4 regions of the Dethiosulfatibacter sp. genome follow, and region 3 is predicted to be linked to each of the others. Evidence: riboswitches for the same ligand, from Rfam matches in the RefSeq annotation. Region 3 holds a riboswitch; each other region holds the start of a gene.
The links. A riboswitch is a leader RNA that binds a small molecule or an ion and turns the genes downstream of it on or off. The one in region 3 is predicted to bind molybdenum cofactor.

Region 1 (3,178 bases), on a different contig from region 3:
GTCCTTGCTTCCCGTTCAATATTTATAAGACCGGCTTTTCCCCTATAGGTGGATACTGTTATCTTAGAAGGCTTTCCGAAGGAATATTCACCAGCTCCAACTACTGCAAGTCCATTTATTTCTCCAACCTTTTCCCCTTCAACATCAAGTAAATAGGTTCCCTCGTCAAATAGCTCTAAAACTTTATCCTCATACATGTTGTTCCTGTTTATCTTCTGCTGTATAGCCTTTTCAACATGCTTTTTATATACAAGATTGCTTTCTTCCAGACAGGCCCATGAATCAGCTTCGTAAATAATTTCAACAACCTTGTTGAATCTTGATGAAAGCTTCTCCTGATTGTCTGCAATCTTTGAACTGTATTCTACAACCTTGCAGACTGCATCCCTTTCAAAGTGCTTAAGATCTTCCTTTTCACAGTGGGAAGCTATGAACTTAGTCATTTTTTCCACATTTGCACTGGATCTTACCATTTCAACATCAAAATCAGCCCTGATTTTGAAGAGCTTTGAAAACTGCTCGTCATATGAATAAAGCATACTATAGGACCTTGGATCCCCTACCAGTATGACCTTGATGTCAAGCTTTATTGGTTCAGGCTTAAGGCCTGTAGTTACAGGATATCCCATTGTAGTCTGAATTGTCTCTATCTTTGTCTCGTCATTCAATAATGCCCTCATTAGTCCCTTATATGCAAAAACATTTTCCATAAGGTCCTTTACCTGAATAATAAGATAACCTCCATTTGCTGCATGGATAGATCCAGGAATGATTTTTTTAAAGGAGGTCTTTAATACTCCCATTTCATTCACAAACTCTATGTTTCCCAAAAGGTTTGAATGTGTTGGGTTTGTCTCAAATACTACTGGTGCATTCTCTTTGTCAGAATTGTCTATGAAAAGATTCACCTGATATCTTTCAAAGAAAGAATCATTGTTTTTGTTCTGCATTGCCAAAAATGGATTCGACTGCGGCTGCTTGTTGTCTGTCTTGAACATGTCTACCTTGTCTATTATGTCATTCTTCAAGTCTATAAGATAATTTTCAACTTTTTTGTTCCCGTCAAATCTGTATTTCAACCTGTCTGTGTGTAGGTTTACAACCTTTGTTGCAAATTCACTATCAAGCTTCTTGAGCTTGTCCCTGAAGCTTTCGTCTATGTCCTTGATTTTCTTGAACAGGTCAATGCTTGCAAGGTTCAGTTCACTAGATTTTTTCTGTATCTCGGCGTATTTTTCCTTTGAGATGTCCTTAAAATCCTCTTCTGTCATAGGAACATCATTTTCCTTAAGTGGTACGCTGACAAGACCCCTATCTGTATTTGAATATATAAAACCGAATTTCTTGGCAAGAGTATTAAGCTCAGCCAAAAGCTCCTCGGAAGTTTCGTTAAGCTGCTTGAAAAGCATATTTTTTGCTCTTTCATATTCCTTTGAAGTAAAGGTGTTCTCTATTTCCTTCTTTATAAATATAATCGTATTTTCTATGGCTTTTTTGAAAATTTTTCCCTGTCCGCTATCCAACCTAAGGGATATTGGATTTTCAGGTTTCTTGAAATTGTAAACGTATACCCAGTCTCCTGAAGTATTTTCTCCACGAGCCTTCTTTTCCGTAATAAGACTAATATAGGAATTTCTACCGGTTCCACTTATTCCTGAAATATAAATATTGTAGCCTTTTCTTTTTATATTAAGGCCGAAATCAATTGCTTCAACTGCTCTTTCCTGTCCAATGATTCCCTCAAGTGGCTCTAAGTCCGCCGTGGATTCAAATTTTTTGCATTCATCACAGCATTCATTTCTCAATTGAGTGTATTTAAGTTCATTTCCCTTCATATCATGTCCTCCAAAAATCATCTTTCCTCTATGTTCTTTATATTATAACACATATTCATTATATATTTACAGACATAATAACCTTTTCCTCACTAAATTTATATTGAATTTAGATATTTTTTTTGGTAGAATTAGAATGTATTAACTCCGATCTGATTTTCCTAAGGTTTTCTATGGTAATCAGACTATGGGTTTGTCTGGAAACGGACCTGCCTCCCGGTTGGAAAGGAGATGATTTTATCTATTCCGGGTGGAATAGATATTTTTTATGGAAAAAAAAAGAATAATAGCTTTAGTATCATTAATTGCAATATCCCTGGCTGTACTTTCATTGACCATGGAATACAAGAATGAATATCTTGCTTCCATATATCCCGAAGCAAATATTGTAGAAACAAGTTTCGATAAGAACTTAAATTCTAAAAATTGTTTTGCGGAATATGTTTACGAAGTCCATTTGGAGAATAAGAATCTTGACTGCTATTTCATAAAATCCATAGGATACAAGGACTTTGTCTACTATATGGTTGAAATAAACAACATCGATGAAAGTATTGAAACAGTCAGACTAATTGACGAACACGAAACAGAGGATTACGGAGGATACATAAGGGAAGGATGGTTTCTGGAAAGATTTCAAAACATGCCTCTATCCCATCCAGCAGAACTTGTAAAAATGCATAAAGAAAATGATTATGAAATAGTCGCAATAACCGGGGCAACTATTACTAGCCACTCAGCTACAGAAGCTGTAAATTTGGCAATCGAGATTCACCACAAGAAAGCAGCTACGCTGCGTTAAATGCACAAGCATTTATTAAGACGCGAAGGAAAGTTTCCTCAAACGCATAACACCAACGCTTCAAGGGGTTATGATATTAACTTTCCTAAGCTGACAAGAAAGCAGCTAAGCCGTAGTAAATACGTGAGCAGTTATTCAAGACGCAAAAGAAAGTTAAAACAAAAACTAAGGAGAGAATCATGTCAAAAAAACTGAAATTATTAAGCATAGTGTTTGTATTGATACTTGCATTTGCTGCATGTACACCAAAAACAGAAGACAACAACGAAGGAACTGAAACAACTGAAACCCCTATAGAAATACAGGGTATTGAAGGTGGAACAAAAATGATTGATGCCGAAGAAATCAAGGCTATGGAATCTCAAACACTTGCAACAACAAACATTTCATCAAGCGGTGAAGTTGTTGAAGTTGAAATCAAGGGCATAAAGATAAACAAAATACTTAAGCAATATGAACTAAGACAGGATGATTTTGAAGGTATAAGATTTTTTGCTGGTGATGGATATTCAATCGTCATTCCAAAGGAAATCCTTGGTAC
Region 2 (3,178 bases), on a different contig from region 3:
GGGCCTTATATGTTGCCAGGGCGATGCAGGAGTTATTATCTGAACTTCATTTTCACTTAAGTCGTTAAGATCCTCAATCATTATTACAGCATTATAGTCGCCGTCTATTGGGTCTCCCGTATCAACTACCTTGTAGTCCCTTCCCTTGACCAATGTCAAAGGTTTTCCTTCTCTTGCATCATAGGTGACTTCTGACTTTACAGCAATGCCGTCCATTGCCGATGCATTGAAGTTGGGAGAAGAGTATTTTGCGAAATAGGGCTCAGCCGTTACCCTTCCCAGTGAATCCATTACACTTATTGTTTCAACGGCTTTATTTTCAAGTTCTTCCTTGAATCTTTCAAGATATCCCTTTAGAGCCACCTCAAGGTCTGTATTTTCCAGATATATATTTCTTTCTATTTTCATGGCTACCTCTCTTATTCAGTATATACCTTTACGATATTTCCTTTTTGTATTCCTTCGGTACCTGATTTTATCACTACATATCCTTCACTTTTTGAAAGCTGGGATATGGCGGCAGATTTTTTTATCAATGGATTAAAAAGATATTTCCCATCATTGAGTTCCAAGGTCCCCATTACATAGGTTTCCTTGCCTGGAGCTCCTGTAAGATTATAGGTGAGCTCCGCTTCAATATAGAAAGCCATGGTTTCTTCCTTTTTAAGGAGTATCTTGAATAATTCCTTTCCGAATATTGTGAAAATTATAGAAGAAGATCCTGGATGTCCAGGCAGTCCTAATAGTGCAGTGTTTCTTGCACAAGACATTATGGTAGGCTTTCCAGGTTTTACCGCCGCTCCGTGAACGAAGAGCCCCGGTTCTCCAAAGCTGTCGAGAACTTCCGCCGTAACATCCTTTATTCCAGCCGAACTTCCCCCGGACACTATGACAATATCCGTCTTATCAATCCATTTTTCAACTTCATTAAATAGGCTTCCCTCATCATCATTGACTATGGACTTGTAAATCACTTCACCACCGTATTTTTCAATTAGGGCTCCCACAACGAAACTGTTTATATCCCTAACTTCACCGAGCTTTATCTCCACTTCCGGCTTTCTTATTTCGTCTCCAGAAGATATTATTACAGCCTTTGGCTTCTTAAATACGGAAATCTCAGATACACCAATGGCGCTTAATGCTCCCATATCAAAAGCTGTAATCTTCCTTCCCTTTTTCACTATAATATCATCTACGTTTATGTCTTCACCAATATATATTATATTTTCCCCTGGATGCATGGTCATGTTCACTGCCACCGTATCTTCTTTAAGTTTCTCCGTATATTCAATCATTACGACTGCATCAGCGCCCTTGGGAATCATTCCCCCTGTAGGAATATATACACAGGTGTTTTCCACAACTTCTGTATGAGCTTCAGTTCCCATTAGGACCTCTCCTGAAACATCCAGAAAGACAGGCATGCTTTCCGATGCACCGCTTGTATCCGAGGACATCAATGCATATCCGTCAACAGTTGATTTGTTGAAGTCGGGTATATTTACAGAGCTCATTATATCCATGGATGAATATCTGTACTGTGCTTCACTAATATGAATAATTTCTGTTTCAATTTCTATGTTGCTGAAATGTTCTCTCATCATTTCTTTTATCCTGTCCGGGTTGTATGCTTTTAGAAATTTCATTATTCCTCCATATTCAATCCTCGGGACATTAATCCCTCATTCTTATACCGATTGTGACTGTTAGTCTGGCAATAAAAAAAAACTATCCGGTCGGATAGTCATCATACTCCTTTCCAAACCGGGAGGCGCAATTTTTGCAAACTGCACCCATAGGCTAAGTTATCTCATAAAGATAAATTAGCTCGAAGTATATATATTTTACACCTTTTTTAGCTGTTTTTCAATGTTTTTATTGGTTTGGGAATCATGACAGCGACTTTTATTCCGCATCCAATAAATAAACATTATTGATACGTCGTTCGTTTTTTCCCTTTCGTTTTTTTCGAATGTACTGCCGCAAGAGCTATGGAATTAAGCTTTGCTTCCTCTGAATCGGCTCTAATTGTCTATACAATAAAGTCATATTCAGATTATTTAACATGTTTGTACATGTTTATTGGCAGTTTTACGATTTCTTAATTTACAACCTTGAAACCATACTTCTCAAAGACCGCCTTCATATCTTCATTTGTCAGCAATTCATCATAGATTTTCTCTGCGTTCGCATTTTTCGAATCCTTAAGCAAGGCTATCCAGTATGTTGCCTTCTCATTGTATTGGTCATCGATTTCGTACATGTCAAACTTGCCTTTAGTCGATTCGGTCACATCGGTTACATAGACAAGACCGGCATCAGCCTCTCCCAGTGCAATCTTCGATGCAACACCCTTTACAGTCGATTCATTTGATACAACATTTGACAGAACCTTCTCAGTATAGCCATCCACTCCCGATTCTTCATATTTTGCCAATATGTTCCTTGCATATTTCCCTGCAGGCACCTCTTCAGCAGCAATTATTATGCTTGCATCACCTGCCAGATTATAAAGCGAGTTCACCTTTTCGTTTCCCTTGGGAGTAATGAGAACCATCTTGTTTTCAAGTATTCCAATTCCCTTTTCAACAAATCCACCTTCATTAAGAAGTTTGTAGTTCTTTTCATTGGCGGACAAATAAATATCGGCTTCGGCACCGTTTTCTATCTGTATCCTCAATCTTGTAGAACTATCCAGATTTAAAGTAATCTCATCTCCTAGAACTGTATTTATCTCACCCATGCTTTCAGTCAGCGATGCAGCCGAAAACACAAGTACTTTCTCTTCCTTTCCACAAGAAGTAAACATGAAGGCAATAACTGCCACCACTACCAGTTTAATCAAAATATTTTTTTTCATCCTATTTTCCCTTCCCTTTCATTTATTCTACTTATTTCATTATTTTTTCCTTCATGGTAATGCACTGTCCCTGGTTTTTAACCATAATGATTTCGGCCAGTATGCTAACTGCAATATCCTCGGGAGAATTACCTCCAAGGGCAAGGCCTATAGGAGAATGTACACCCTTTATCAATTCCTCTTCATATCCCTTTTCTACCATACTCTTGAACATGGTCTTGATCTTGTTTCTGCTGCCTATTACACCTAAATACCTGTACTCCTTTCTGAGCATGGATTCTACTGCAAGTTGGTCATGAACATGTCCGTGAGTAG
Region 3 (3,178 bases):
AGCTTAGATAATTTGCAAAAGCAGATGCAGCCTCTTTTTTTTCAGAGAAAGTCAATACGCATACAGGAATTGTTTTTATTGAATTATCTTCTTTATTTATTTGGACTACCTCAATTTCTTCAACACCCTGTGCATTGTCTTCCCAGATGATGCATGCATCAGCTTGTTCCATTGCTATGTGTACAAGAACCTCGTTTACAGTTGCATCCTTAGCAACAACATTAGCTTCAACTGCTTCAAGTATTCCTTTTTTATCCAGAATTTTCTGTGAAACTTTTCCTATTGCGGCGGATCTTTCGTCGCCGAGTACGATCTTCACTCCTTCCTTTGTAAGGTCATCAAGGCAGGTGATGTTTGCTGGATTTCCAGCTGGTACAGCTATAACGGGAGTATGATATACAATATTTTGAGCATTTTCTGTCAATCCTTTTTCCTGTGCTGATTCGAAATATGAATATGCACCTGGAATATAAAGGTCACCTTCTTGCATAAGTTCTAACTGGGTTAGGTTTTGTGCTGATCCTGCATAAGAATATTCGATTTGTACATTGAATTTTTCAGCATAAATTTGAGCGATTTCATCCATGGGTTTTCTAAGACCGGCACCGCAGTATACAATGAGTGTTTCATTTTTATTTTCTGAGTTAATCTTAGCTGTGTTTTCTACCGCAGAGCTTTCACCATCAGTATTTTCACCTGAATTGTTTGCTTCGCTGTTTGAACATCCTGCAATTGTGAACAGCATTAATGCTAGCATCAGAGTTACAATTAATAGTTTTTTGATTTTCATTTTGTTCTCCTTAGATTTATTTTGAGTTTTCACAAAAACGGTCCAAATCCAGCAATCTGGCAGGCCCGGAGATTGTCGTTCCAAAGAAAAAAGTGGGTTTTCCCGTATTCATGAAGTTTGAAAGTGTATTGTTGACTACAGTGCTACCTGTAGCTACAACGAGGTCACACCATTCAATTGCAGCGGTAAAATTATCTTCGCCATTTTCAATTAGTACATTGTTCTTCTTTGTTCCTACTTTTTCATCGTCAAGATCAAGCACTCTAATTTTAAAGTTTTTTGACAGATTCTCAAGGAATGCTGGCTGAAATCCTACAAGTATGATTTTAGGATTACCATATTTTTCCTTGATGTTTTCAACAAGTTTTTCAGCACATGATTCAGGTTCTTCGTCCTTGCAGTGTATTGTATTTGTTGTGATTCCCAGATAGTGGGTAATTGCATTTACAGAAGAAATAAAAATTGCTCTGCTCAGATTCGAACTAAGTTCCATTTCAAGTATTTCACCTATTGTTCCTGTGAAATTTCCTGGATTATCTGTAAAAGCCTGTCCAATAGAACCTTTGAATTCTGCCTGCATAAGTTTTTCTTTTCCCTTTATGAGAGGGTAGTCCCTGCGGATTGGATTTCCTATTGCTTCTTCAGTGGTAAGAACCTTAGCTTCTATTGAAATGTTTTCATTCATTAAATTATTTTTAACTACTAGATCCTTGAATTTTAATTTGATATCATTCATTAAACACGTATTCATAAAAATCTCCTTTAAAATAAAAAAATCCATGCTCCCCAAAAAAAGAACATAGACACTGAGTCTCGGTTACCTTTCCACACGGGAGGCATATCCGTTTCCAGATAAACCCTGTCGGTCTTTGTCCATGGCTAGGCCGAAGGTACAAAAGACTCGGTAATGAGTATATGATTGAATCAAATAAAGTATAACAGAATATATATAGGATGTAAAGACGAATTAATATATAGTGATATTTTATTACTTCATATCACGATTCCTTTACTGAATTATAATTCTATTTGGTAAATACATCTAATTCATTGTATAATTAAATACGAGACAATATTAGGAGGATAAAATGAAAAAATTAATAAAAAACAATGTTAACTGGGTCGGAAAAGTTGATTGGGAATTACGGAAATTTCATGGCGATGAATATTCAACAAATAGTGGTTCTAGTTATAATTCATATTTAATTCAGGAAGAAAAAACAGTTCTAATTGATACCGTATGGCTTCCATTTGCTGAAGAATTTGTAGATAACCTTGCTTCAGAAGTCAATTTGGAAGATATAGATTATATAATTGTAAATCATGGAGAGATAGACCATAGCGGTGCATTGGTTAAATTGATGGAAAGAATTCCTGAAACTCCAATTTACTGTACGGCCAATGCTGTAAAGTCTCTAGAGGGACAATATCACAAAAAGTGGAATCTGAATGTTGTGAAAACGGGAGACAGTCTTGATATAGGCAATGGTAAATCGCTGGTTTTTGTTGAAATGAGGATGCTTCATTGGCCTGACAGTATGGCTACTTATATGACTGGTGACAATATTCTTTTTAGCAATGATGCATTTGGCCAACACTATGCATGTGAAAGTATATTTAATGATACTGTAGATCAATGCAAATTATTTGAAGAAGCAATCAAGTATTATGCAAATATACTTACTCCTTTCAGCAAGATTTTAAAGAAAAAGCTGGATGAAGTCATTGGCATGAATTTGGATATTGATATTATTGCAACTAGTCATGGAGTTGTCTGGAGGGACAATCCTATGCAAATAGTTAGTAAATATTTGGAATGGTGTGATGATTATCAAGAAAATCAAATAACAATCATCTACGATACAATGTGGGACGGTACCAAGAAAGTTGCAGAAAAAATTGCCGAAGGCATTCGTATGGAAGATGAGGAAGTAACTATTAAGATATTTAATATTGCTAAAACAGATGACAATGATTTGGCAACAGAAGTATTTAGGTCCAAAGCAATACTAATGGGGTCGCCAACTGTAAGCAACAGTGTTTTAAGGTCTCTTGTTGGATTTGCTCACTATCTTAAGGAATTGAAGTTCAAAAATAAAAAAGCAGCAGCATTTGGTTGCTATGGATGGAGCGGTGAATCACCAAAGGTTCTTGCTGATTTGCTTAATAGTGCAGGATTTGAAGTTGTTGGTGAAAACCTAAAGGTTAACTGGAATATGTCAGATGTGACTGAAAAGGAAGCGGTTGAATTTGGGAAGCAGTTTGTTAGAAATATATAATCATAGATTACACTTAAGTAAAAAATAATTGTATTTTAGACTAAAAATCCCCTGCAGTGTTGACTGCAGGGGATTAATTATACTATTGTTTTATAATTCTGTATTCCAA
Region 4 (3,178 bases), on a different contig from region 3:
TTGAAGAAATAGCAAGGAAGATACTAACATTAGCGCACAGCACAGGTTCAGTAGTTCTTTCGGCAGTTCTTACTGCAATAGCATGTAACTTTGTTGCTGGAGACCAGTATTTGTCAATAGTTATAACTGGAAGGATGTACAAGGATGTATTTGAAGAGAAGGGACTTCATCCGAAGAACCTTTCAAGGGTACTTGAAGATTCAGGAACACTAACTTCAGCACTTGTTCCATGGAATACCTGTGGAGCATTTATGTACAAGACTCTTGGAGTTCATCCATTTGCCTATGCACCCTATGCATTCCTCAACCTGCTGAATCCGTTGATTTCAATATTCTATGGATACACAGGAATTACAATGGAAAAAATCAAAAAGTCAAAGGAAGAGAAAAAAGAAGCAAAATCAGAGGAATCTGTTGAACAGACAGCATAACTAAGTAATAATTGTGGGAATGGTTTATCGGGTTTAGAACGTTATATAATACACAGGAACCGCCGGTTTAATTGCCGGCGGTTCCTTTTATAGCTTAGGTAAGTTAAAATTGTAACAGTGTAATATGCTTCATGATATAATATAAGTCTATAGAGACACAAGATGTTTGATTAATATGCAGTGAATAATAAATAGATTATTAAGGGGATGGTTCTTTGAACAGATTTAAAATTGGTGAAATGGCAAAGATTAACAAGGTTACAATCCAAACGCTTAGACATTATGACAATATTGGGCTCCTTAAACCCTCTATGGTGGACGAGGATACTGGATACAGATACTACCATATAAACCAGAGCGCAAAGCTTGACCTTATTAATTATATGAAGCTTCTTGGAATGTCCCTTGACCAGATAAAGAAGCTCTTCGAAAAGAACGACCCCGAGCTTATTATTGAAAACCTAAACGAACAGCTTAAGTGGATTGAGGAAAACAAGAAAAAGCTTGAAATAATGGAAAGGGGTGCAATGAGGTTCAAGGAGAACCTTGGGGAGTATGCCAGGACCCTAGAAGATGAATCAGTTAACATTGTGGATTTTCCCGAGAGGAGGATATTTTGTTATAATAGTGGAATAAACATTTATGAGAAAGGCATAGAAACCTACGAGTATATGCTTAGGGAGTTGAAGAACCAGGTAGAGATCAATAACCTTCCAATGATATATTTCCACAATGTAGGATCCTTAATAAGAATGGATAATATCAAAGTTAGAGACTACAAGTCTACAGAAATCTTTGTATTTGTTGACACTGATTTCAGTAGGGATGAAGGATTTGAAAAAATAATGGGAGGTAATTATGCCTGTATATGCTTCAAAGGAGAGGAGGGTTTTGAAAATGAGCTCTACTATGCGGAAAAGCTCCTGGATTTTGTTGATGATAATGACTATGAAATTGTAGGAGAGTATCTCTGTGAGGTAATAACAGAACTTCCAGTCTTTAACGAAAACAGTAGAGGAATGTTCATCAGACTACAGGTTCCGATAAAATAAATAATAATCCTTGACCCTATTGTAACAATAGGGTTTATAATTAAGTTAGATAGACAAAGCGACTATGTCGCGTCATCCGCGTTAGCGGTGTTGTCCGCGTGGAAAGTTTACATTGAACGCAAAATACCAACGATTTAAGGGATTTTGCATATTTAGCTTTCCTAAGATAAATAAATCTCCGATTCTTACGTTCCCGCATAAAACATTGACAGAATAAGGAATTTAAGAACTATGGGTATTGAAGTGATTTTATGCCTGCCGTGATTGCAAAGGAGCTATTCGAATATTTCGAGTATGCTCCTGTTTTTGTGTTCGATTTTTATGTTCCTCGTTAAAATTCATAATTCTTTAGTTGGATGTATCATAAGCATTGTTAGGCAACAAGCATAGCAGCACTTGAAATATTAAAATGGAGAAAAAAGGAGGATTTTATGAAACCGGGAGTAATCAAAGTAAGGGTGAATCCTGATCTATGTCAGGGTTGCAGGGCATGTGAGTCTGTATGTTCTGTATTTCATCTGGGAGTAGTGGACCCAGCGGCTACAGGTATCAAAATTAGTGAAAAGAAAATGGGTCATTTTAAACAAAATGTATGTCAGCAGTGTTCTGACATGGTATGTGCAGAACATTGTCCGGTTGATGCCATATCAAGAGATTCATTTACCGGAGCTGTAACAATAAGCGATGCATGCATAGGTTGTGGTAAATGTGCGGAAGATTGTCCGATTGATGCAATAAGCATGATTGAATTTGAAGGTAAGCCTTTGGCTTACAAATGTGATTTATGTGGCGGAGTACCTGAATGTGTTAAAATCTGCCCTCGAAATGCGTTGGGATGGTGATGAGATGAAGGGTTATAAGAATTGTGTATTAAGGATAGATTTGAGTTCTAGAAACATAAGCAAGGAAAAGCTCAACATGGAATATGTTAAAAGATATCTTGGAGGAGAAGGTTATGGGGTTGCTCTTTTGTGGGATGAAGTCCCCCATGATACAGAGCCTTTGTCTGAGAAGAATATACTATCATTCAATACTGGACCTCTTACAGGAACTCCAATGGCTTCGGCATCAAGAATTTCAATCAATTTTCTTTCACCTTTGTCAAACACCATAGGGTCTTCAAACATGGGAAGTCACTTCGGTGCAGAAGTGAAATTTGCAGGTTATGATTCCATTTTATTTGAAGGTAAGGCGGATAAACCGGTAATAGTAGTAATAGAAAATGACAAGGTTGAAATCAAAGATGCAGCACACCTTTGGGGAAAGAACACCAGAGAAACAACAGAAATTCTTAATGAGGAACTGGGAAAGGAATACAAGATATCGTGTATAGGACAGGGCGGAGAAAACCTTTCAAGTATTGCTTGCATATTCAGCGATGACTGTTTTGCAGGAAGAGGTGGTGCTGGTGCTGTAATGGGATCCAAAAATCTTAAGGCAGTGGCAGTAAAAGGAAATGGAAAGATAGAAATAAACGACAAGGACAAGTTCCTGGAAATAAATGCAGTGGCCATAAGGGAAATTAGGGACGAAGTCTATACCTGGGGTCCGGTACATGGATACGGCACTCCTGCATGGCTTGACGGTGCCAATGAATGCGGGTTGCTACCTACAAGGAATTTCAGACAAAACCAGTTTGAAAAGCTCGAGCCGATTATGCCTACCCAACTGTGGAACAACCGGGAGAAGTTTGAA

Region 1: another riboswitch for molybdenum cofactor. It lies ahead of AC3AX0_RS03965 (FMN-binding protein); the one in region 3 lies ahead of AC3AX0_RS07635 (Rossmann-like domain-containing protein).
Region 2: another riboswitch for molybdenum cofactor. It lies ahead of AC3AX0_RS04210 (molybdopterin molybdotransferase MoeA); the one in region 3 lies ahead of AC3AX0_RS07635 (Rossmann-like domain-containing protein).
Region 4: another riboswitch for molybdenum cofactor. It lies ahead of AC3AX0_RS02360 (4Fe-4S dicluster domain-containing protein); the one in region 3 lies ahead of AC3AX0_RS07635 (Rossmann-like domain-containing protein).

The regions. Positions count from the first base shown of each region.
Region 1 is NZ_CEZJXU010000068.1:2,976-6,153, reverse strand. Features, by position in the region: gene AC3AX0_RS03970 (Lon protease family protein) at 1-1,835, opposite strand, end outside; molybdenum cofactor riboswitch at 1,969-2,082, shown strand; gene AC3AX0_RS03965 (FMN-binding protein) at 2,104-2,637, shown strand; partial or broken gene AC3AX0_RS03960 (hypothetical protein) at 2,817-3,178, shown strand.
Region 2 is NZ_CEZJXU010000074.1:3,102-6,279, forward strand. Features, by position in the region: partial or broken gene AC3AX0_RS04205 (molybdopterin biosynthesis protein) at 1-408, opposite strand, end outside; gene AC3AX0_RS04210 (molybdopterin molybdotransferase MoeA) at 420-1,649, opposite strand; molybdenum cofactor riboswitch at 1,740-1,849, opposite strand; gene modA (molybdate ABC transporter substrate-binding protein) at 2,105-2,863, opposite strand; gene AC3AX0_RS04220 (XdhC family protein) at 2,895-3,178, opposite strand, start outside.
Region 3 is NZ_CEZJXU010000186.1:1,453-4,630, forward strand. Features, by position in the region: gene modA (molybdate ABC transporter substrate-binding protein) at 1-790, opposite strand, end outside; gene AC3AX0_RS07635 (Rossmann-like domain-containing protein) at 807-1,541, opposite strand; molybdenum cofactor riboswitch at 1,593-1,709, opposite strand; gene AC3AX0_RS07640 (anaerobic nitric oxide reductase flavorubredoxin) at 1,879-3,069, shown strand.
Region 4 is NZ_CEZJXU010000029.1:707-3,884, forward strand. Features, by position in the region: partial or broken gene nhaC (Na+/H+ antiporter NhaC) at 1-431, shown strand, start outside; gene AC3AX0_RS02355 (MerR family transcriptional regulator) at 647-1,483, shown strand; molybdenum cofactor riboswitch at 1,648-1,774, shown strand; gene AC3AX0_RS02360 (4Fe-4S dicluster domain-containing protein) at 1,915-2,325, shown strand; gene AC3AX0_RS02365 (aldehyde ferredoxin oxidoreductase family protein) at 2,288-3,178, shown strand, end outside.